Regions from separate parts of the Rhodococcus sp. WB9 genome, predicted to be linked through region 3. Evidence: riboswitches for the same ligand, from Rfam matches in the RefSeq annotation. Region 3 holds a riboswitch; each other region holds the start of a gene.

Region 1 (7,730 bases), 2.0 Mb from region 3:
AAAGCCCGATGCCGACGCCCCCACCGCTGCCCGACCCGCCGGCCTCGACGCGATGGAACCTGTCGAATACGCGTTCCCGTTCTTCGGCGGGAATCCCCACACCCGTGTCGGTCACGCTCAGCACCAACCGGCCGGCGTCCTGGCGGAGCGCTACAGACACGGATCCGGACCGGGTGTACTTGACCGCGTTCGACACGAGATTCAGCACGATCTTCACCCACATCTCGCGGTCCACTTCGACCAGGCCGGAGGCTTCGTCGAGATCGGTTCGGAGCGCGAGTCCCGCCTGCGCGGCGGCCGAATCGAACATGCTCACGCAGTCGGCCGTCAATTGGCCGATATCAGTCGGCTCCGTGTGTGGCAGAAGCTGGCCGGCTTCCGCCTTGGACAGATCGAGAAGGCCGTCGACGAGCTGCTGCAGCCGGACCGCCGCACGATAGGCGGCCGCGATCGCTTCGCGCCGATCTGCGGGAGACTCGTCCTCGGACTGCTCGCGCACAATCTCGAGGGGTCCGAGCAACAGGGTCAGCGGGGTACGGAACTCGTGACTGACGTTCTGGAAGAACCGCGTCTTCGCAGCGTCGAGTTCCGCCAGTGCAGCGGCGCGGTCCCGCTCGAACTCGTAGGCCAGGGCGTCCGTGACCAGGGTCGACACCTTCGCCGTGACCAGCTCGACGAAGCCCCGATACGCGTCGTCGAAGGCGCGATACGGACTGATCCCGAGCACCAGCACACCTACCGGCTCCGCGTGACCCGTCACGATCAACGGGCACAGCCTCACCTCCGTCACCGCCTTCGACCCGGCAGGCTCGAACGCCACTCCCGACGCCCGGACACGGTGGCGGGTGACGTCGGTCGCCGGGATCCAGGCGGGCCTGAACTCGCCGTCGTAGTCCACCCCGGCGGCGCCGACGAGCACAAGGTCGTCGGGCTCGTCGTCACCCGAGCCGCCGGCGACCTCCCGGCGGAGGTAGATCGCGGCCAGCGGAACGTCTTGCCCGTTGTCGCCGAGTACCCGCACGACCGCACGACAGGCATCGACGAGCGGATCGTCGCCGCCTGCGGTGGAGACCATGCCCAGTTGCCGCAGAGTCTCGAGTCGGCGCTCGCCGACCACGGTCGCGGTCACATCGGTCGTCGCCACGAAGATCCCGGCGACGTTCCCGTCCTCGTCCTGCACCGGACTGTAGGAGAACGTCCAGTACGTCTCCTCGAGGTACCCGTGCCGCAGCAGGTACAGCGGCTGATTCTCTGTGTAGGTCGCTGCGCCACCCGACATCACCTGCTCGGCGAGCGGTCCCACCTCGTCCCAGATCTCCGCCCAGCACTGCGCCCCAGGTTCACCGATCGCCGCGGGGTACTTGGCACCGAGGACCCGGGTGTACGCGTCGTTGAAGATCTGCACGAGCTCAGGCCCCCACCAGAGCAACATCGGGACCTCGGAGGGCAGCACGGTCCGTACTGCCGCCCGCAGTTCGACAGACCAGGTCTCGACCGGGCCCAGCGGCGTGGCCGCCCAATCGGTGCGGCGTAGCCGCTCCCGTGTCTCGCCCGGCCCGGCGAACAACCGATCCGCCGACCAGGCGTTACCGAAACCCGAGCCAGTCACATCCATGGACCTTTCGCCCACTGCCGGTCGCCCGGTCCCCATCCAGTTGTCATCACTGAAATGATCACCCAGCACCGCATCCCACCGCCACTTCTGTATTCCGACATTCGGAAGTGAAGTTGGAAACGAGTGACCTCTCCGCCACGGTAGGTGAGTCGTGAGCCACATCACAGCCCACCTCCGAGGAAGAGCAGGTCCCGCGCATGCAATTCGACCTACGCGAACGCATCGACAGCAGTCCGATGACGCGCTACCAATGGGGCGCCATCGCCATCTGCGGTCTACTCAACGTGCTCGACGGCTTCGACGTCCTCGTCATGGCGTTCACCGCACAGTCGGTGTCGCAGGAGTGGGATCTGTCCGGCTCCGTCGTCGGCCTCCTGCTCAGCGCCGGACTGTTCGGCATGGCCGCGGGATCGCTGTTCCTGGCACCGTGGGCTGACACCATCGGCCGCCGCGCCATGATCCTGCTGTGCCTGGCACTCGCGTCGACGGGCATGCTGCTGTCGGCGATCAGCCAGAACGCGATGCAACTCGGCCTGCTCCGCGCCCTCACCGGCGTCGGCATCGGCGGAATCCTCGCCAGCAGCAACGTCATCGCCAGTGAGTACGCGTCGAACCGCTGGCGCGGGCTCGCAGTGAGTCTCAATTCCACCGGTTACGCCGTCGGCGCCACCCTCGGCGGAATCATCGCCGTCGTCCTGCAGAACTCGCTCGGCTGGCGTTCGGTGTTCCTGTTCGGTGGACTGTGCACGGCGGCGATAATCCCCGTCGTCTACGCCCGGCTCCCCGAATCGATCGACTTCCTGCTCGTCCGGCGACCGGCCAACGCCCTCGACCGGATCAACGCCTTCGCCCATCGGGTCGGTCAGCCGCGACTCGACGAGCTGCCCGCACCGCGTGCCGCCGCCACCGCCGACGCCGGATTCGCGATGCGCGTCCTGCTGTCCCCCCAGCGCCGCCGCAGCACACTCCTGGTGTGGTTCGCGTTCTTCATGGCGATGTTCGGCTTCTACTTCGTCACCAGCTGGACCCCGAAACTGCTGGTCGAGGCGGGCATGTCCGCGAACCAGGGCGTCACCGGCGGAGTGCTCCTCAACCTCGGCGGCATCTTCGGCGCCACCCTGCTCGGGGCGCTGTCCGCACGTTTCGCGCTGAAGCGTGTGCTCATCGCCTACATGGCGATCGCGGGCGTACTGCTCGTCGTTTTCGTGCCCGCCACCGCGTCCATCGTCATCGCGTTCCTGCTCGGCGCCCTGATCGGCGTCTTCGCCAACGGCTGCATCGCCGGGCTGTACGCGATCACGCCGTCGGTCTACTCGCCCGCCGTCCGGGCCACCGGCGTCGGCTGGGGCATCGGCATCGGCCGCGTCGGCGCCATCGCGTCCCCGATCGTCGCGGGCGCCCTCCTCGACCGCGACTGGTCGCCCACTCAGCTGTACATCCTCGTCGCCGTGTCCTTCGTCCTCGCTGGACTCGCCGTATCGCGACTGCGGTTCGAGAAGACCGGCGTGGACGCCGGGGACGCCACCGCAGATGCGCCGCTGACCACCCACTGAGGCGGCTCCGCCGCCCGTGCGCCTTTCTGGTTGCTGGAACAACCACAAAGGCGCACGGGCCCGGAGGGCCTAGAGCCCGACCTTCGACAGGATCGCCGTCATCGCCGCCTGGACGCCGGTGGACAGGGTGGGCTCCGCGACGGGGGCGAAGAACGGTGAGTGGTTCACCGGCACAGGCTTTCCGCTCTCGAGGGTCTCCGCGGTGTGGCCACCGAACATCCAGAACACCGACGGCACGCCGATCACCTCGGCGAGCAGACCGAAGTCCTCCGAACCCATCATCGGGGACGACGGCTCGACGTTGTTCTCGCCCAGCACCTTCTGGAGTTCGGCGACGAGTTCTGCGGTGGCATCGGGATCGTTGTAGTTGCGCGGGAACGTGTACAGCTCCTCGATCAGCGGCTTCGGCGCCCCGGATGCGGCGGCCTCGGCGTAGATGATGCGGCGCAGCGCGGCGTTGACCTGCTCGCGCACCTCGGGGTCGAGGGTGCGCACGTTGATCGTGAACTCGGCCCGGTCCGCGATGATGTTTTCCTTCAACTCCGCGTGGAACGTGGCGACCGTGACCACCGCCGGCTTCAGGGGGTGCACTTCGCGGGACACGATGGTCTGGATGCGGTTGATCATGTTGACACCCTGGATGATCGGGTCGATCGAATCCTGGGGCTGGGAGCCGTGCGACCCCTGGCCGTAGACGGTGACCTTCAGCGAATCGGCCATGGCCATCGCGTCGCCACTCGTGACGTGCACGGTGCCGGCCAGCATCGGCCCGACGTGCTGCCCGAAGATGATCTCCGGCTTGGGTGCCCGGTCCCACAGACCGTCCTCGACCATCGCCTTCGCCCCGGCCGCCGTTTCCTCGCCCGGCTGGAAGAGGAACACGATCGTTCCGGCCCACGCCTCCCGCGCACCGGCGAGCAGTTCGGCGACGGTGAGGAGGGTGGCGACGTGCGTGTCGTGGCCGCAGCCGTGCATCACGGGCACCTCGGTGCCGTCGTCGAGGCGCCCGGTGGCCGCGCTGGCGTAGTCGACGCCGGTGTCCTCCGCGATCGGCAGCCCATCCGAATCGGCGCGGAAGGCCACCGTGGGGCCTTCGCCGTTGGTCAGGACACCCACCACGCCGGTGCCGCCGCAGACGAAGGTGTCGATCCCGAGGGCGACGAGGGAACTCTGGATCAGCTCGGCGGTCTTGTGTTCCTGCATCGACAGTTCCGGGTTCGCGTGCAGGTGGTGGTACAGGTCGTGCATCTTCGTCCGCAGCTCGTCGGTGAGCGCGATCGGCAGGTCGGTCATGAAGCCTTCTTTCGAATCAGGTGAAGGTGAGATGTCTCCGCGTATCGATTCTTACTCGATGGTCGCGAGCTCGGCCGGGCTCTGGTCGTTCTTGTTCCGGAGGAACCAGGCGAGGACCGCCGTGACGATCACGGCGATGGCGGTGGACGACAGCGCGAGGCTCGGCATCGCCGGAACCACGACGAACGTGATGATCGCGGCCACCAGCAGCGCGACCACCGTGGCCCGGGGCTGCTTCATCGACACGATCGCCTGCACGAGGACCGCCCCCAGGACCGAGGGAAGGATGTACGAACGGGTGACGGTCACGATGTCGGCGGGTATCACACTGATCAGCCAGGTGCCGAGCAGCCCGACGAACACGGCCAGCGACACTAGGTGCACCATCGCGGCGCCGCAGATCGCCAGGACCGCAGCGAGTTCGGCCCGCTTGGTTCCCGGTTTCGCTCCGATGTTCGTCTGCGCGATCAGCGCGGCAGGCAACAGCTTGTTCGCGATATTGCCGATCATGAACGCCTGGTACATCGCGGCCGGACCGAGGATGGGGAAATAGGTCAGGGGCTCGACCAGCCAGATGATGAAGAATGTCCCGGCCACCGCAGCGAACGCGGTCCACAACTGGCCTGCGGTGACGTCCACCTCACCCGAGAACACCAGATACAGGGGCGCGCCGATCGACAGGAGCAACCCGATGATCATCGTGATACGACCCCAGCGGGACGTCGTCTTGTCGAACTCGGCGAGTTCACGTGCGCCGGTGGACACCGTTACGGCTTCGTCGGTAGTCATCGAAAAGTCCTTTCCGTGCGAGTCGTGAATCAGGAGGTGACGAGGTCGGTGACGGTGAGGGCCACGAGGATCGAAATGCCCAGCCCCCATTCGCGGAGCCAGCTCTTGCCGAACGTCTGGGCCACGAACAGGCAGATCCCCATCGCGACGGCGGAGGCGGCGAACGCGACGATGTGATAGCTGGACTTCGTCAATTCCTGAAAGCCCAGCGACGCGAACGCGCCGATCAGGGCCGCGGACGGAACGACGGCCATCAACGCCGGATTCACCGTGCGGATCTTCGCGTCACCCCGCTTGAGCAGCGGAGTGAGGACGAGCGCGGACAGCATCCACATCACGCCGCCGATGCTCATCGCGAAGAAGGCGACGACGAAGACGTTCTGGGTGTACGTGTCGGCGCCGAGTTTCGCGCCCATCGAGTCGGCGGCGATGCTGGCCGCGGACACGTCGTACGCGGCCGAGCCGATCAGGCCGATGCGGGCCAGGACAGCGGGCGTGCCGAAGAGGGCGAGGAGGGCAATCGCCACGAGGCAGACCGCCAGGGACGGTCCGATCGCCGACACGGCACCGGAGCGGAACGACACTTTCATGTCTTCCGGTGACATGTCCGCGACGGGTGCCACCTTGCGGACCGCGGTCATGTAGATCGCCGACTGAACGACGATGACGACGAAGATGCCGGCAACGGCCACCCAGAGAACAGGCGAGTTGGCGACAGCCATGATGTCCGTGGATGCCCCACTAGCAGTCACATTCATGGATCTCCCAGGGAGAGTGAGTAACCGGCGAACCGATCACTCGAGCGATGTGAGGGTGATCCGGTGGCTCACCTCGGTTGACACCCGCTCTGTTCTGTAACCTGAGAGTTTGGAGACACACTCGTGCGAGTGGTCATCGTGCCCCGTCGGTGAACGTGCCGTTACAGGCGACACGCTGCTCTCCAGAGTTCCCGACCCTGACTGTCCTGGTGCCTGAGAGTTTGTGGGTACTTGCTCCTTCGGCGCCCGGGACTCGGTCCCGGAACTCTCCAGCCAGGTTCATAGGGAGAAACCACTTTGATGGTTCCGAATCGAACTGACTCGAGACGTACTGTTCCGCAGACGTATTACGAAAACATGACTCCGTCGTTCCGGCGTGTTAATTCACCCTCCCGGGAGGAAATCGCCAGTGCGCGTTCGCATACCGAACACCCCATGTGAGTGGCAAAGCGTGCGCCAGCACACTTTGCCACTCACATGGGGGTCAGCCGTGGACGTGGAGTGGTTTGCCGGCCACTGCCATCAGCGCCTCACCGAGCGCCTCGCCCTGAGTGGGGTGGGCGTGCACGAACTTCGCCGCCTGCGCGGCGTCGACCTCGAAGTTGTAGAGCAGCTGCGCCTCACCGATCAGCTCACCGACTCGGTCGCCGACCATGTGCACGCCGACCACGACCCCGGTCGGCGCCACCACGAGTTTGACCGCCCCCGACGTCTTCAGGATCTGGCTCTTGCCGTTGCCGGCGAGGTCGTAGGTGACGGTCTCGACGTTCTCGCCGAACTTCTCCCGGGCCGCGGTCTCGGTCAACCCGACGGACGCGACCTCGGGGTGGGAGTAGGTGACACGAGGGATGCCGGTCTCGTCGATGACGTCCGGACGGAGCCCGGCGATTTCCTCGGCCACGAAGATGCCCTGCTGGAACCCGCGGTGGGCCAGCTGGAGCCCGGGGACGATGTCGCCGACCGCGAAGACGTTCGGCACCGTGGTGCGCAGTCGGTCACTGGTCACCACGAAGCCCTTTTCGAGCATCACTCCGGTCTCCTCGTACCCCATGGACGCGGTGTTGGGTCCGCGCCCCACTGCGACCAGCAGGACGTCGGCGTCGAGTATGTCGCCGGAGCCGAGGGTTACCGACACTGCATCCGCGTCCTGCGTCACCTCCGTCACCCGCACACCTGTCTTCGCGGTGATCTTGCGGCGACGGAACGCCCGCTCGAGGTACTTGGAGATCGTCTCGTCCTCGTTCGGCACCAGCCGAGGCATCGCCTCGACGATCGTCACCGACGCACCGAACGACGCCCAGACACTGGCGAATTCGACGCCGATGACGCCGCCGCCGAGAATGATCGCCTTCTTCGGGACCGACGGCAACACGAGAGCCTGGTCGCTGGTGACGACCCGGCCACCGATGCCGATGCCGGGTAGCGTTTTCGGCGACGACCCCGTTGCCAGGACGACGGCGCCGCCCGTGATCAACTCGTCGTCGACCTCCACTCCGTTGGGTCCGACCAACCGTCCACGGCCGTTGACGACGGTAATGCCGTACGAGTCGACGAGGCCCTGCAGTCCCTTGTGCAGGCGGGTGACGATCGTATTCTGGTAGCTCAGCACCTTCTCGAGGTCGACACCGTCGAACGTGACGTCGACACCGAACTGCGAGGCCGTGCGCGCACTGTCGGCGACTTCGGCGGAGTGCAGCAGCGCCTTCGTCGGAATGCACCCCT
Region 2 (8,232 bases), 2.0 Mb from region 3:
TAGCCGCCGGAACCGCCGCCGAGGACGACGACATCTGCAGATCGGTGGGACATGGTAACTCCTTGCTGGAACGGAAGAGAATGGGGTTCAGTGAATTGCGTTCGCGGCGACGGCTTCTGCGTGCAAGTGACCGGCACGGTAGGAGGAGCGCACGAGCGGACCGGACAGGACGCCGAGGAATCCGATCTCGCGGGCGATCCCATCGAGCGTGACGAACTCGTCCGGCGTCGCCCACCGCGCCACCGGGTGATGCCGGGCCGACGGCCGGAGGTACTGCGTGATGGTGATCAACTGGCAGCCGGCGGTATGCAGGTCCCGGAGGGCCAGGATCACCTCATCCGTGGTCTCCCCCATCCCGAGGATCAGGTTCGACTTGGTGATCAGGCCGTCCTCCCGAGCCCGCGTGATCACCTCGAGGGACCGCTCGTACGTGAAGGCGGGCCGGATACGACGGAAGATCCGGGGAACGGTCTCCACATTGTGCGCGAGTACTTCCGGGCGGGTGTCGAACACCTCGCGTAGTTGCGCAGCGTCGGCATTGAAATCGGGGATCAGCAGTTCGACGCCGGTGCCCGGGCACAGTTCGTGAATCTGCCGGACCGTCTCGGCGTACAGCCAGGCGCCGCCGTCCGGCAGATCGTCACGGGCCACGCCGGTGACGGTGGCGTACCGCAGGCCCATGGTCTGCACCGACTCCGCGACCCTCCTGGGTTCGCCCCGATCGAGTGCGGCGGGGCGGCCTGTGTCGATCTGGCAGAAGTCGCACCGCCGGGTGCACTGGCTTCCACCGATGAGGAACGTCGCCTCACGGTCCTCCCAGCATTCGAAGATGTTGGGACATCCCGCTTCTTGACACACGGTGTGCAGGTTCTCACGGTCGACGAGGGCGGCGAGGTCCCGGTATTCGGGGCCCGTCCGCATCTGCACCTTCATCCACGACGGTTTGCGTTCGACCGGGGTCTGAGCGTTGCGGACTTCGAGGCGGAGCAGTCGGCGGCCATCCGCAGCGACGGGGGGTGACTCAGGCGCAGTCATGTGAGGAACTCCTAGGACCGGTCGAAACCGGTCGGTATGCGACGTCCGTGCCGGGCGGTGGACAGCGCGGCACCGGGGAAGGGTGAGCGGGGAGAGCAAGAACACATCGACAACCGTTGCGGCTGCGGACATCTGGGCTCTCGTCAGCCGGCGTGTGCGGTCACGTCCGAGCGAAGATGCATCGAGGATGCCAAACGACGAGGACTTTTGGCAAGACCGTCGGTCCGAGGAGACAAACCCGCGGCGTCTGTGTACTGTTTGGCCAATCACAACTGAAGACGCCGTTGACGCGCAGCGGGAGAACCTCCGTTTCGGAGGCGCCGTAGGAGCAACTTCCTCCCCGGGAATCTCTCAGGCCCCAGTACCGCAGCGCAGAGGCAACTCTGGAGAAAGAATCGGCCGTATGGCCGGAACTTACCGAAGGTGAAGAGCACGCCGCAGTTGCGGTGCGCCCAAACTCTCAGGTTTCAGGACAGAGCGGGGAGGTGCCCCCCTTGTCGATGTCCGGTGCGGTCCGGACTCAACGAAACCGGAGTCACCTCGTGCCAGCAGAACCCCGCGCCGCCACCCAGGGCGCGCCTCTCACCAGCGACTTTCCGTCCCGCCACATCGGTCCCGATGCCTCCTCGTCGCGGCGGATGCTCGACGCCCTCGGTTACGACGCCCTCGCGAACCTGATCGACAGCGCGGTGCCGGACCAGATCCGCAGTTCACAGCCTTTGAATCTGCCCGCGGCGAGGTCCGAGCAGCAGGTGCTCGCCGACCTGCGGGCACTGTCGGAGCGCAACGAGACCCGCGTCCAGATGATCGGTCTCGGATACTCCGACACCATCACACCCGCGGTGTTGCGACGGAACATGCTCGAGGCCCCCGCCTGGTACACCGCCTACACCCCGTACCAGCCGGAGATCTCCCAGGGCCGGCTGGAGGCGCTGCTGACGTTCCAGACCGTCATCGAGGATCTCACCGCCCTTCCCCTGGCCGGCGCCTCGCTGCTCGACGAGGCCACCGCCGTGATGGAGGCGGTGCTGCTGATGCGGCGCGCGAACACGTCGAAGTCCGCCACCAACCGCGTCGTCCTCGACGCGGACTGCCTGCCGCAGACACTGGCCGTCGTCCGGGGACGAGCGAAGGCGGTGGGCATCGAGGTGGTGGTCGCGGAACTGTCCGGTGAACTGCCGGACGGTGACATGTTCGGGGTGGTCTTCCAGACGCCCGGTGCGAGCGGCGCGGTGCGCGACCCCGCTCCGATGATCGCCGCGGCGAAGGCGCGCGGCGCGCTGACCACGGTCGCGGCCGACCTGCTGTCGCTGACGATCCTGACGCCGCCCGGCGAGCAGGGTGCCGACATCGCGGTCGGGTCGGCGCAGCGTTTCGGTGTGCCGCTGTTCTTCGGCGGACCGCACGCCGGCTACATGGCCGTGCGCGGCGGACTCGAGCGCATGCTGCCCGGCCGCCTCGTCGGAGTGTCCGTCGACGTCGACGGGAAGACGGCCTACCGGCTGGCACTGCAGACCCGCGAACAGCACATCCGGCGTGACAAGGCGACCAGCAACATCTGCACGGCACAGGCGCTGCTCGCCAACGTCGCCGCGATGTACGCCGCCTACCACGGACCGGAAGGGTTGCGCGCCATCGCGAACCGGGTGCACGCCCACGCGACGACCATCGCCGGAACCCTGCGCGCCGCCGGTCACACGATCGTGCACGACAGCTTCTTCGACACGGTTCTCGTGCGGGTCCCGGCGGGCGCCGGGGCGATCGTGGAGTCGGCCGATCGGGACGGCATCAACCTCCGTCTCGTCGACGCCGATCACATCGCGATCGCCTGCGACGAGTGCACCACCGACGACATCGTCCGGCGGGTGGTCGCCGTGTTCGGTGCGCAGCCGACGACAGTCGCGGTGCCCGAACTGCCGTCGGCACTCGCCAGGACGTCGAACTACCTGCAGCACCCCGTGTTCCACGATCACCGCTCGGAAACCGCGATGCTCCGCTTCCTGCGCACGCTGTCCGACAAGGACCTCGCCCTCGATCGCACCATGATCCCGCTCGGATCGTGCACGATGAAACTCAACTCCGCTGTCGAGATGGAACCCATCAGCTGGCCCGGGTTCGCGTCCATCCACCCGTACGCCCCGGTCGCGCAGACGGCCGGTTACCTCGAGCTCGTCGCCGACCTGGAGCGGTGGCTCGGCGAGATCACCGGCTACGACCGGGTGTCGTTGCAGCCCAACGCCGGGTCCCAGGGCGAGCTGGCCGGGCTGCTCGCGATCCACGGCTATCACGAATCCCGCGGCGACTTCGGACGCAACGTCTGCCTCATCCCCCAGTCCGCGCATGGCACGAACGCCGCATCCGCGGTTCTCGCGGGCATGAAGGTCGTAGTCGTCGCGACCGCGGAGAACGGCAACATCGACTTGGGCGACCTGCGCGCGAAGATCGCGGCGCACGAGGGCACGGTGGCCGCGATCATGTTGACCTACCCGTCCACGCACGGCGTGTACGAGAACGACGTGCGGACGGTCTGCGATCTGGTGCACGAGGCCGGCGGCCAGGTGTACGTCGACGGTGCCAACCTCAACGCTCTCGTCGGTCTCGCGCAGCCCGGCAAGTTCGGCGGCGACGTCTCACACCTGAACCTGCACAAGACGTTCTGCATCCCACACGGCGGCGGAGGCCCCGGCGTCGGGCCGGTCGCGGTGCGCAAGCACCTGGTGCCGTTCCTGCCCGGCAACCCGCTGGGCGGCGATCAGCTCGGCACCCCGGTGTCGGCCGCCAACTACGGATCGGCCGGCATCCTGCCCATCACCTGGGCGTACATCGCACTCATGGGACCCGACGGGCTGACGAGCGCCACCGAAACCGCGGTGCTCGCAGCCAATTACGTCGCCAGGTCACTGGATCGGCACTTCCCGGTCCTGTATACGGGACCGTCCGGTCTGGTGGCGCACGAGTGCATCCTCGACCTCCGGCCGGTCACCAAGGCGACCGGCGTTACCGCCGAGGATGTGGCAAAACGGTTGATCGACTACGGCTTCCACGCACCCACCCTGTCGTTCCCCGTCAACGGCACACTGATGGTGGAACCGACCGAATCCGAGGACCTCGCCGAACTCGACCGCTTCATCGAGTCGATGATCTCGATCCGCCGGGAGATCGACCTGGTCGGTGACGGCGTGTGGCCGCTCGAGCGCAGCCCGCTGCGTCAGGCCCCGCACACCGCCGAACAGGTGACCGCGGACGAATGGAATCTGCCCTACCCGCGCCACCTCGCCGCCTACCCCGTCGCGTCGCTTCGCACCGCCAAGTACTGGCCCCCGGTGCGTCGCATCGACGGCGTCCACGGCGACCGCAACCTCGTCTGCTCGTGCCCGGCACCCGAGGCCTTCGAGAACACCACCGACATCGACGCTTCGGCCATCGCCGAGACCCCCGAGGAGGCCTTCGCATGACCCTCACCACCACGCCCGCGTCCCCGCTGCTCGGCGAGCACGGCGCGCTCGGAGCCCATTTCACCGACTTCGCCGGCTGGCAGATGGCGCTGAAGTACGACAGCGAACTCGTCGAACACCACGCCGTCCGCAAGACCGCCGGACTGTTCGACCTCTCGCACATGGGTGAAATCGCGGTCACCGGCCCCGAGTCCGGAGCGGTACTGGATTACGCTCTGGCCGGCGAACTCTCGAAGATCGGCGTCGGCCGGGCCAAGTACTCCCTCCTGTGCAACGCGGACGGCGGGGTCATCGACGATCTGGTCGTCTACCGTCTCGCCAACGAGCATTTCCTCGTGGTGGCCAATGCGGCCAACGCGCCGACGGTGCATCGCGAACTGGCGGCACGCGTCGAGGGCTTCTCCGCGAACGTCGACGATCGGTCCTCGGAGACCGCGCTGATCGCGGTGCAGGGACCGGCCGCCCAGGACGTCGTGCAGTCCCTCGTTCCCGACAAACAGGTCGAGACGGTGGCGGAGTTGAAGTACTACGCGGTCACGCGCGCGGTGGTCGCCGGCATCGACGTCCTCCTCGCCCGCACCGGGTACACCGGGGAGGACGGCTTCGAGCTGTACGTGCCGAACGAGCTGTCCGTGCAGTTGTGGCGCGCATTGCTCGACGCCACCACGGCCCGCGGCGGCGTCCCCGCCGGCCTCGCGTGCCGCGACACCCTCCGCCTCGAGGCCGGAATGGCGCTGTACGGCCACGAACTGAACCTCGGCACGAATCCGTACGAGGCCGGGCTCGGCAAGGTGGTCCGGCTGAACAAGGACTTCGTCGGCCGCGATGCCCTGCAGAAGTTGTCGGATCAGGCCCCGCAGCGGGTGCTCGTCGGACTCGCAGGAACCGGCCGCCGGGCCGCGCGTGCCGAGTACACCGTGTTGGACGCGTCCGGCGAGTCGCCGATCGGCACCGTCACGTCCGGGGCGCTGTCTCCGACGCTCGGGCATCCGATCGCGCTCGCGTTCGTGGACGTCGCGTTCCGCGAACCGGGCACCGAACTCACCGTGGACATCCGCGGCAGGAAGGAACCGTTCGTGGTCACGCCGTCGCCGTTCTACCGCCGCTCCTGAGCCGTTCCCACCCACTTCAGCCCCGAAAGGGTCACACATGTCTTCGCACGCCTTCCCTGACGACCGCAGCTACACCGACGATCACGAGTGGGTCCTGATCGAGCCGGGCGCCGCGCTCCCCGACGAACCGGTCCGCGTCGGCATCACGTCGGTCGCCGTCAACTCGCTCGGCGAGCTCGTCTTCGTCGACCTGCCGGAGGTCGGTGCGACCATCGTCGCCGGCGAATCGTGCGGCGAGGTCGAGTCGACCAAGACCGTGTCCGAGCTGTATCCGCCGGTGAGCGGCCGGGTCACCCTGATCAACACCGCCGCCGTCGACGACCCGGGACTGGTCACCTCCGACCCCTACGGCGAGGGCTGGCTGTTCGCCGTCCAGCCGTCCGCCGCCGGCGAGCTCCTCACCGCGGCCGAGTACGCCGAGAAGAACGGGGTGCAGGCATGAGCGTCCTGAACCGCGACCTCGCGGATTTCGACCCGGACATCGCCGCACTGATCGGCAAGGAGCTCGAGCGTCAGCGCACCGGCCTCGAGATGATCGCGTCGGAGAACCACGCACCGCTTTCGGTGATGCAGGCGCAGGGTTCCGTGCTGACCAACAAGTACGCCGAGGGGTACCCGGGCCGGCGCTACTACGGCGGCTGCGAGCACGTCGACACGATCGAGCAGCTCGCCATCGACCGCGTCAGGTCGCTGTTCGCCGCCGAATACGCCAACGTGCAACCGCATTCGGGTGCCACCGCGAACGCGTCGGTGATGCATGCGCTGATCAAACCGGGCGACACGATCCTCGGACTGTCCCTCGCGGACGGCGGCCACCTCACGCACGGCATGCGCCTCAACTTCTCCGGCAAGCTCTACAATGTCGCCGCGTACGGGGTGTCCGAGCAGGACTACCTCATCGACATGGACGAGGTGGCGAAGGCGGCACGCGAGCACCGGCCGCAACTGATCATCGCCGGCTGGTCGGCCTACCCCCGGCACCTGGACTTCGCCCGCTTCCGGGAGATCGCCGACGAGGTCGGCGCGTACCTGATGGTCGACATGGCCCACTTCGCGGGTCTGGTCGCCACCGGGTTCCACCCGTCCCCCGTCCCGCACGCACATGTCGTCACGTCGACGACGCACAAGACCCTCGGCGGACCCCGTGGCGGCATCATCCTGACCAACGACGCCGCCATCGCGAAGAAGATCAACTCCGCGGTGTTTCCCGGTCAGCAGGGTGGCCCATTGGAACACGTGATCGCGGGCAAGGCGACGGCATTCAAGATGGCGACCGAACCCGAGTTCGCGGAGCGTCAGGAGCGCTGCCTGGACGGTGCGAAGGTACTCGCCGAACGGCTCAGCCGACCCGACGTCAAGGAGGCCGGAATCAGCGTCCTCACCGGCGGCACGGACGTGCACCTCGTCCTCGTCGACCTGCGGGATGCCGCTCTCGACGGGCAGCAGGCCGAGGACCGGCTCGACGCGATCGGAATCACCGTCAACCGCAACGCCGTCCCGTTCGATCCGCGGCCGCCGATGGTGACGTCCGGTCTGCGGATCGGCACCCCGGCACTCGCCGCCCGCGGTTTCGGCCGGGACGACTTCGTGGCGGTCGCCGACCTGATCGCCCAGGCCCTCGTCGCGCCCGCCGACGCGGACACGTCCGGGTTGGCCGCCCAGGTCCGGGTGCTCGCGGACAAGTACCCGCTCTACCCGGGCTTGTAACTCGTGACGATCAGTGTGTTCGACCTGTTCTCGGTCGGTATCGGACCGTCGAGTTCGCATACCGTCGGCCCGATGCGGGCGGCGGGCACGTTCGTCGACGACCTCGACACACTCGGCGTTCTCGGGGACGTCGCCGGTGTCCGTGCCGATCTGTACGGATCGCTCGCGGCCACCGGCGCCGGCCACGGCACGATGTCGGCGATCCTCCTCGGTCTCGAGGGGTACCGACCGGAGACCATCGCCACCGAGGAGATGGAGACGCGGCTGGAGTCGGTGCGGGCGAGTCGGCGGATCCGCCTCGGCGGGACGGTCGACATCCCGCTCGCCGAGGACGAGATGGTGTTGCACCCGTTGACGGTTCTGGACTTTCACCCCAACGGCATGACCCTCACCGCGACTAGCGTCACCGGTCGTGAACTGCACGCGCAGACGTACTATTCGATCGGCGGCGGATTCGTCGTCACCGACACCGAACCGGAGGTGTCCGTCGCCGCCGGCGCGAATTCGCTGTCGTTCGGGTCCGCGCGTGAACTGCTCGCCCTCAGCGAGCACTACGGTCTCACGATCAGCGAGGTCATGCTCGAGCACGAACGCGCCCACCGGTCCGAGCCGGAGGTCCGGGCGCGGCTCCTGCACATCCGCGACGTGATGGTCGAGTGTCAGCGACGCGGAATCGGCCGGGACGGGTATCTGCCCGGAAGTCTGCGGGTGCGCCGACGCGCCCGCGGCTGGTACGAGCGGCTGAACGTGGAGGATCCCGGTCGTGATCCCGCGTTCGCCGAGGACTGGGTGAACCTGGTGGCGCTCGCCGTCAACGAGGAGAACGCGTCCGGTGGACGGATCGTCACCGCCCCCACCAACGGGGCGGCCGGCATCATCCCGGCGGTGTTGCACTACGCGCTGCACTACACCCCCGCCGGGAA
Region 3 (8,232 bases):
GACATCGCGGGCATCCACGACTACTCCTCGCCCGCCCCGTACGAACCCGATCTATCCGCCGCGCTCGCCGGACGCGATCCGTCGACGTTCGTCGTGCTGCTCGCGCACGAACCGCGGCAGGCACTGGAAGCGTCCGACCTCGGCGTCGACCTGCAACTGTCGGGGCACACCCACGGCGGGCAGATGTGGCCGTTGGGTTATCTGGTGCCGCTGCAGCAGCCGTCGGTGACGGGACTGGACCGCATCGGGAACACCGTCCTGTACACCACTCGCGGTGTGGGCACGTGGGGTCCGCCCGTGCGCGTGGCCGCCCCACCGGAGATCACGATCCTCGAGCTGGTGCGCGAGGACTGAGCGAGCGATGCCCGCCCCGCGTGAGTGGGCCGGGCATCGTCGGTGTCAGGCGCCTTCGAACGCGGAGATCGGCGGGCAGGAGCACACGAGGTTTCGGTCGCCGTGCGCGCCGTCGATGCGCCGGACCGCCGGCCACACCTTCGGCCGTGCCTTGCCGCGGGGGAACACCGCCGTCTCACGGGTGTAGGGGTGGTTCCACTCCGCTGCGAGGCAACCGGCCGTGTGCGGGGCACCGCGCAACGGGTTGTCATCCACCGGCCACTCCCCCGTACCCACGCGGTCGATCTCGGCGCGGATCGCGATCATCGCCTCGCAGAAGGCGTCGATCTCTTCGAGGTTCTCGCTCTCGGTGGGCTCCACCATCAGGGTGCCCGCCACCGGGAAGCTCATCGTCGGTGCGTGGAAACCGTAGTCGGCGAGGCGCTTTGCGACGTCGTCCACGGTCACACCGGTGTCCTTGGTGATCGGCCGGAGGTCGAGGATGCACTCGTGGGCCACCATTCCCCCCTCGCCGGTGTAGAGGACGGGGAAGTACTCGTCCAGGCGGCGCGCGATGTAGTTGGCCGAGGCGATGGCGGTCAGGCTTGCGCGACGCAGCCCGACGGCGCCCATCATCCGGATGTACGCCCACGTGATCGGGAGGATCGACGCACTGCCGTACGGGGCCGCCGAGATCGGTCCGGCGGTGCCGAGTTCGGGTGCGAGCGGATGGCCGGGCAGGAACGGCGTGAGGTGGGACCGCACACCGATCGGACCGACACCGGGGCCACCGCCACCGTGCGGGATGCAGAACGTCTTGTGCAGGTTGAGGTGGCTCACGTCGCCGCCGAACCGGCCGGGACGGGCCAGGCCGACCAGGGCGTTGAGGTTGGCGCCATCGACGTACACCTGGCCGCCGGCGTCGTGGACGGCAGCGCAGATGTCGGCGATCTCGTGCTCGTACACACCGTGCGTGGACGGGTAGGTGATCATGATCGCGGCGAGACGCTCGGCATGGTCGGCGATCTTCGCCCGCAGGTCGTCCAGGTCCACGTCACCGTTCGGGCGGCACGCGACGACCTCGACGCGCATCCCGGCCATGACCGCGGATGCGGCGTTGGTGCCGTGGGCGCTCGACGGGATGAGGCACGTGTCGCGGTGGTCGTCGCCGCGGCTGAGGTGGTAGTTGCGGATCGCGAGCAACCCCGCGTACTCGCCCTGGCTACCGGCATTCGGCTGCAGGCTGACCGCGTCGTAGCCGGTGACGGCGACGAGCCAGTTCTCGAGGTCCTTGATGATGCGGAGAATTCCCGGTGTGTCCCCGGTCGGCGCGAACGGGTGCAGTCCGGCGAACGCTGGCCAGGTGATCGCCTCCATCTCGGCGGTGGCATTGAGCTTCATCGTGCAGGAACCGAGCGGGATCATGCTGCGGTCGAGTGCGATGTCCTTGTCGGACAACGCCCGCAGGTAGCGCAGCATCGCCGTCTCGGTGCGGTACCGGGTGAACGCCTCGTGCTGCAGGTAGTCGGATCCACGGAGCTGCGAGTCGGGGACGGACGTGCCCGCGTCCTCGGTCACGGCGCCTTCGCCACCGAACGCCGCGAGCACGTGGGCGACGTCGTCGTCGGTGGTAGCTTCGTCGCACGCGATGGCGACGTGATCGGCGTCGACGAGCCGTAGGTTGATCCCCGCGTCCTTCGCCTTCGTCACCACGTCCGCCGCCCGGCCGTCGACTCGCACGAGAATGGTGTCGAAGAAGTGCTCGTGGACGACGACCGCCCCGGTCTTGCGGAGCGCGGCCGCCAGGGAGTGCGCCGTGTTCGCGACGCGCAGGGCGATCGCCTTCAGTCCCTCGGCGCCGTGGTAGCTGGCGTACATGGCCGCCAGAATCGCCAGCAGCACCTGTGCGGTGCAGATGTTCGACGTCGCCTTCTCGCGGCGAATGTGCTGCTCCCGGGTCTGCAGCGCCAGCCGGTACGCCTTGTCACCGTCGGCGTCGACGGAGACGCCCACCAGACGCCCGGGGAGTTGACGTGCGTGCTTGGTGTGCACGGCGAGGTAGCCGGCGTGCGGGCCACCGAAGCCCATGGGGACACCGAACCGCTGGGTGGTGCCGAAGCAGGCGTCGGCCCCGATCTCGCCGGGCGGGGTGAGGAGGGTGAGCGCCAGCAGATCTGCCCCGACGGCGACCAGTGCGCCGCGCTCGTGGGCGGCGGCGATCACATCGGTGTAGTCGACGATGCGGCCGGACCCGCCGGGCATCTGCGCGAGGACGCCGAAGAAGTCACCGTCCGGCAGGCCGGCGGACAGGTCGGCCACCACGATCTCGATGCCGAGCGGCTCGGCCCGGGTCTCGACGACGGCCAGCGTCTGCGGGAACAGGTCGGCGTCGACGACGAACCGCGGGGAGTTGCTCTTGCTCGCGCGGCGCAGCAGTGTCATCGCCTCGGCGGCGGCGGTGGCCTCGTCGAGCATCGACGAGTTGGCGACCTCCATGCCGGTCAGGTCGGCGACCATCGTCTGGAAGTTGAGGAGGGCTTCGAGGCGGCCCTGGCTGATCTCGGGCTGGTACGGCGTGTAGGCCGTGTACCAGGCCGGGTTCTCGATGATGTTCCGGATCAGGACCGGCGGGGTGAGGGTGTCGTAGTAGCCGAGACCGATCATGGACGTCGCCACGGTGTTCTGTGCGGCGAGTGCGGACAGTTCGGCGAGCGCTTCGTGCTCGGACACCGGGGCGGGCAGCGCGTCGAGCCCGTCCGCGATGCCGCCCGTGACCCCGTCCAGGATGACGGCGGGGACGGCCTTCGACGCGAGGTCGTCGAGCGAATCAGCTCCGATTAACTCGAGAATGTGCGCGAGTTCCGCAGCGTTCGGGCCGACATGACGATCGGCGAATGTACGGCTTCCAGCGTCGATCACGACAACTCCCAAGCAGTTCGGAGGATCAGGACACGCTCCGCGTAGCGGAACGTCCCTCCCCCTCTGTCGCCTGCTCGAGTCGAGCGCCTGAGAGATTCGGGTACCGTCGTTCACCTGTGAAGACGGCCCTTTCCCCGTGGGCGGGTGGGTGCTCCCACCGCTTTCCAGAGACGTCGGAGCCCGCACGGTCCTGTCTGCCTGAGAGATTGACGGGGAGGTGTTGCTCCTTCGGCGCCCGAACTCCCGCACACACGATGTTTCTGTGCTTGCAGTGCCCGGAACTCTCCCGCACGGCGTCGACGCACAGCCAGTCTATGTCACGGCTGCAGAGGACGGCGCAGGCAGCGCCGCGCTCCGGTGGATGCGGGCTAGCCCGTCTTGCGGCTCGCGCGGTTCTTGCGCCGCGACGCCAGTTCGTCCTCGGGGCTCTGCTCGCTCGCGCCGCCGTCGGCGCGCTCTGCCGGGAAATCGGCGATGGTGCCGGTCAGTTCGCGCATGGCGCCGCTCACCGCGATACCGAAGACGCCCTGCCCGCCCTGGAGCAGATCGACGACCTCTTCGGGCGAGGTGCACTCGTAGACCGTGGTCCCGTCCGAGAAAAGTGTGATCTTGGCCAAGTCCCGCACTCCGCGCTTACGGAGGTGGTCGACGGCCACGCGGATGTTCTGCAAGGATATTCCGGTGTCGAGCAGACGCTTGACGATCTTGAGGACGAGGATGTCTTTGAACGAGTACAGCCGTTGGCTGCCCGAACCTGCTGCGCCGCGAATGGACGGCACGACGAGGGATGTGCGAGCCCAGTAATCGAGCTGGCGGTAGGTGATTCCCGCGATCTGGCAGGCGATGGGGACGCGGTATCCGACGAGGTCGTCGGGCACGGAATCGTCCGGGAAGAGGCCCGGTTGGATCTCCTCGGAGCTGAATTCGGACTCGGCAACGTTGTCGCCGGGCGCAAGATTCAGCGCATTCTCCTGCGGCCGATCTCCCACTGACTACTCCCTCTCGCATGTTGCACTGAACCCGACGATCAGTGCGCCTGTGACGCGCGTCGCCAGTGTCCGCGGCACAGCCGCAGCACATCGAGCGGCGCAAGCGCCACCAGTGACATCGAGCAAGTCCGTACCCTGAACCTACTCAGCGTACGCCCGATACAATCTGCAGGGCAGATAATCACTGCACCGAACGCTATGACTCCGAAGAGACGGGGTCAACGCAACGCGCCGGAAGAACCTCAACCGTTACTGCGCGCCCGAGGCTCTTCCGCAGATGCAATCTAGCCGTCAGTGGCCTTGAAATCGTCCGGCGACACGGACTCGAGGAATTCTTTGAACTTCTCGACCTCGTCCTCACGCTCGTCGGGCATGACCAGACCGGCCTCCGTGAGTACCGCCTCCTCGGCGAAGATCGGTACCCCGATCCGCAGTGCGATGGCGATGGAGTCGGACGGGCGGGCCGAGACGCGGGTGTTCTGGTCGAACACGAGGTCGGCGTAGAACGTGCCCTCGCGCAGGTCCACGATGCGAACTTCCTTCAGCGTGCGGCCGAAGGCTTCGATCAGGTTCTTGATCAGGTCGTGGGTCAGCGGACGCGCCGGCTCGACGCCCTGCTGTTCGAGTGCGATCGCGGTGGCCTCGGTCTGGCCGATCCAGATGGGCAGGTACCGCTCGCCGTCGGTTTCACGCAACAGCAGAACAGGTTGGTTTTGGGGCTGCTCGACACGAACTCCGATCACGTGCATTTCGCTCATCGCGTCTGCCTCCACCCTGCAATGGTCCGTCCGCGGCACACAATGCCGTACCAGGATTCTATTCGATTCGTGTCTGCTCTTCGACCGTACAGCCGTTCGAGCGCAGCGTCGTTGGGAAGTTGGGACGGTCGGCGAGCTCAGCTCACCGATCGAGCGCACCCCGGACTGCCGACTTCACCAGGCAGGTGTGCAACGTCAGGGACAGGGCGGCCAGTTCGCGCACCATCTCCTCGGCGCGATCACGTGCGCCGGCGTCGCGGCCCTTGGCGACGGGGCCGGCGATCTGCGCGACCAAGCCGGCCTCGCGGTCGGCCGCCAGTTTGAACGCCCTCAGGTGCCGCACCTCGAGTCCGAATTCGGACATCGCCCTCGCGGTGCGCGCGAGGGTCACCGCGTCCTCGTCGAAGAACCCCGCCGGCCCGGGAACGACCAGCCCTCCGCGGGTCAGTTCGCCGAGGTACTTCTCGTCGATTCCCGCCCGGGAGATCAGGTCGTCGCGACTGATCCGCACCTCGCGGTCGGCGCGGAACTCCTCCGGGGACACCTCGCCCGGGGCCACGGTGAGCGCGCGCGGCCGGCGCGGCGACGAATCGCCTGCGCCGACCGTGGCCACACCTCTGTCGATGGCCTCGAGCTGCTCCTTGATGACCTTCAGCGGCAGATACTGATCGCGCTGCGCAGTGAGGACGTAGCGCAGTCGTTCACAGTCGGCGATCGAGAAACGCCGATACCCCGAGGGTGTGCGCTGGGGGCTGATGAGACCCTCGGCTTCGAGGAATCGGATCTTCGAGATCGTCACATCAGGAAAATCGGGGCGCAGTCGATCCAGCACGGAGCCGATCGACATCCCCGATTGCGCCTGCTGCTGCCGCACCGCGGTCATTGGCTACCCGCACCAGCTGACGTCTCACCGATCTGCGAGCCACCGGCCGTGGTCCGGGGTCCGGTCAGGAAGACCAGTCGGAACTTGCCGATCTGGACCTCGTCACCGTTCGCCAGGACAGCCGAGTCGACCGGCTCGCGGTTGACGTAGGTGCCGTTGAGGCTGCCGACGTCGACCACCTGGAACTCGTCGTCCTCCTGGCGGAACTCCGCATGACGACGGCTGACGGTCACGTCGTCGAGGAAGATGTCGCTGTCGGGGTGCCGTCCTGCGGACGTCGTCGGCTGGTCGAGCAGGAAGCGCGACCCAGCGTTCGGTCCACGCTTGACGACGAGCAGAGCAGAGCCTGCGGGCAGTCCCTCCACACCCGACACCGGGGCTTCCGGAGCCTGGGTTGCCGAGGAGCTGTCGAGCTCATTGAGAAAGTCCGCGCGGAAGACCGACGTGGTTTCCGCCGGCGTCTCCCCATAGACCGCGTCGTTGCCGTTCTCGCTCACCGTTTCTCCTCCTAGTTCGATCATCCAGCAAGATTCGCTGGACTACGCAATGCCACTCGGTACTACATAATTCGGTTCCCGTGCACATTAACTTCTGTGCAAACTCCCACGATCACATTCAAACTACGGACCTGCGCCCCGACACGGCACATGCGTTCAACATCGACCGTACCCTGCGCACGCCGGTGCGTGTAGTGAGACAGGCCGCCAGCACATTACGAACCGGTATTCCGACAGCGGATTTCTCCGGCAACCCCGTTTTCCGGGCTGTCGGCATCTTCCGAAACTATCCGATTACCGCCTCGCGTGTTGTCGGGAAATTATCCTGCCGTGATGTCTGCATAGCCGGCGGCGTCCAGCATTTCGGCCAGTGCCGCCTCGAGGGTCGCCTCGTCGTCGACGCCGAGGTCCACCAGCCACCCCTGCCCGTAGGGCGCGGAGTTCACGAGTTCCGGGTTGCCGTCCAGATCGGCATTGGCGGCAACGACTTTCGCCGTCAGCGGGGCGAAGATGTCGGAGACGCTCTTGGTGGATTCCACCTCGCCGAACGATTCGCCCGCCGTCACTGCCTCGTCGACCGCCGGAAGCTGGACGAACACGACGTCGCCGAGCTGGGACTGCGCGAAATCGGTGATGCCGACGCGTACCGTCGTGGGCCCCGTCCGCTCGACCCACTCGTGTTCGGCGGTGTACCGACGATCGGCGGGGATTTCGAGCTCACTCACAGTGGCTTCCTTTCGATGGCAATCCGCGGGCGGATGCGAAGATCAATTTCCGGGCTGAGCGTATTGGCGAGGTTTCGCCTCTCGCAAGGCGGAGATCGTGACCTGCTGCGATTGTTCGATCGTCAGCTGCCCGCCGCTGCGCGCGACCGTGTCGACCACCCCGCCGGGAATGTTCAGGGCCGCCGCCAGAGTGGGCGGATCGCCGATGGCGACCACCCCGTAGGGGGCGTTCACCTTCCGGCCGTCCACCGACACACCGCCGGCCGAACCGGACACCCAGGAGTCGACGCCGATCCGGATGGGCGGGCCGTCCGCCCCCTGGATCTGGACGGCTTCGGCACCGGCGGCACGCAATTCCTGCACGAGGTCGAGCAGAACCTCGGAGCCGACCCCCTGGTTGGGGTCGGTGACGCGCATCGTCACCCCCGGGCCGGTGGCCGGTGCGCTGCCGACCTGGATCGACAGCGCCGTCAGCCGGGCCTGCGCCTCGTCGAGCGCCGCCCCGGAGCTGCCGCTCTGTTGCAACGTTGCCAACGTCTGTTCCAGCGATGCGATCTCCTGCCGCAGGGCCGCCTCCCGTTGGTTCAGCGTGTCCAGGACGACCAGCAGATCCGCGGGGCTCGCCGAGTCGAGGGTGTCGCCGGACCCGGTGTTCTTCACCTGCGTCACGATCGCGATTCCCAGCCCGCCGAGCAGGAGCGCGGCGAGCAGGGCGAAGACGACGTGCGATCGCTGCGACGTCGCCGGTTCGTTCCCGTGGAGTTCGTGTCTGCCCTCGTGTCCGCTCACGTCGCGATCACGCCCCGAACAGACGTCGCCGGAGCGCGGCCGCGTTGCCGAAGATGCGGATGCCCAGCACGACGACGATCGCGGTGGACAGCTGGGTTCCGACACCGAGTTGGTCACCGAGCCACACGATCAGGGCCGCCACCAGGACGTTGAACACGAACGAGACGACGAACACCTTCGAGTCGAAGATCTCGTCGAGGTACGCGCGTAATCCGCCGAACACCGCGTCCAGCGCGGCGACGACGGCGATGGGCAGATAGGGCTGCACGGCGTCGGGCACCTGCGGGCTGAACACCACGCCCAGCGCGATGCCTACGATCAGGGCGAGCACCCCGTAGA

Evidence for each region. A riboswitch is a leader RNA that binds a small molecule or an ion and turns the genes downstream of it on or off. The one in region 3 is predicted to bind glycine.
Region 1: it holds a riboswitch for glycine, as region 3 does, so the genes downstream of both, FND50_RS32135 (DUF5058 family protein) here and gcvP (aminomethyl-transferring glycine dehydrogenase) in region 3, are expected to answer to the same signal.
Region 2: it holds a riboswitch for glycine, as region 3 does, so the genes downstream of both, gcvP (aminomethyl-transferring glycine dehydrogenase) here and gcvP (aminomethyl-transferring glycine dehydrogenase) in region 3, are expected to answer to the same signal.

What each region holds. Positions count from the first base shown of each region.
Region 1 covers NZ_CP041769.1:6,881,608-6,889,337, forward strand. Annotated here, with positions in the region: gene FND50_RS32115 (response regulator) at 1-1,615, opposite strand, end outside; gene FND50_RS32120 (MFS transporter) at 1,813-3,168, shown strand; gene FND50_RS32125 (amidohydrolase) at 3,238-4,461, opposite strand; gene FND50_RS32130 (hypothetical protein) at 4,513-5,250, opposite strand; gene FND50_RS32135 (DUF5058 family protein) at 5,280-6,008, opposite strand; glycine riboswitch at 6,096-6,196, opposite strand; glycine riboswitch at 6,200-6,291, opposite strand; gene lpdA (dihydrolipoyl dehydrogenase) at 6,493-7,730, opposite strand, start outside.
Region 2 covers NZ_CP041769.1:6,889,421-6,897,652, forward strand. Annotated here, with positions in the region: gene lpdA (dihydrolipoyl dehydrogenase) at 1-53, opposite strand, end outside; gene lipA (lipoyl synthase) at 88-1,035, opposite strand; glycine riboswitch at 1,321-1,412, shown strand; gene gcvP (aminomethyl-transferring glycine dehydrogenase) at 1,536-4,490, shown strand; gene gcvT (glycine cleavage system aminomethyltransferase GcvT) at 4,487-5,602, shown strand; gene gcvH (glycine cleavage system protein GcvH) at 5,640-6,044, shown strand; gene glyA (serine hydroxymethyltransferase) at 6,041-7,309, shown strand; gene FND50_RS32170 (L-serine ammonia-lyase) at 7,313-8,232, shown strand, end outside.
Region 3 covers NZ_CP041769.1:4,846,392-4,854,623, forward strand. Annotated here, with positions in the region: gene FND50_RS22470 (metallophosphoesterase) at 1-354, shown strand, start outside; gene gcvP (aminomethyl-transferring glycine dehydrogenase) at 400-3,252, opposite strand; glycine riboswitch at 3,428-3,551, opposite strand; gene FND50_RS22480 (MerR family transcriptional regulator) at 3,621-4,241, opposite strand; gene FND50_RS22485 (bifunctional nuclease family protein) at 4,526-4,999, opposite strand; gene FND50_RS22490 (MerR family transcriptional regulator) at 5,142-5,882, opposite strand; gene garA (glycogen accumulation regulator GarA) at 5,879-6,379, opposite strand; gene gcvH (glycine cleavage system protein GcvH) at 6,700-7,104, opposite strand; gene FND50_RS22505 (DUF881 domain-containing protein) at 7,147-7,893, opposite strand; gene FND50_RS22510 (small basic family protein) at 7,901-8,232, opposite strand, start outside.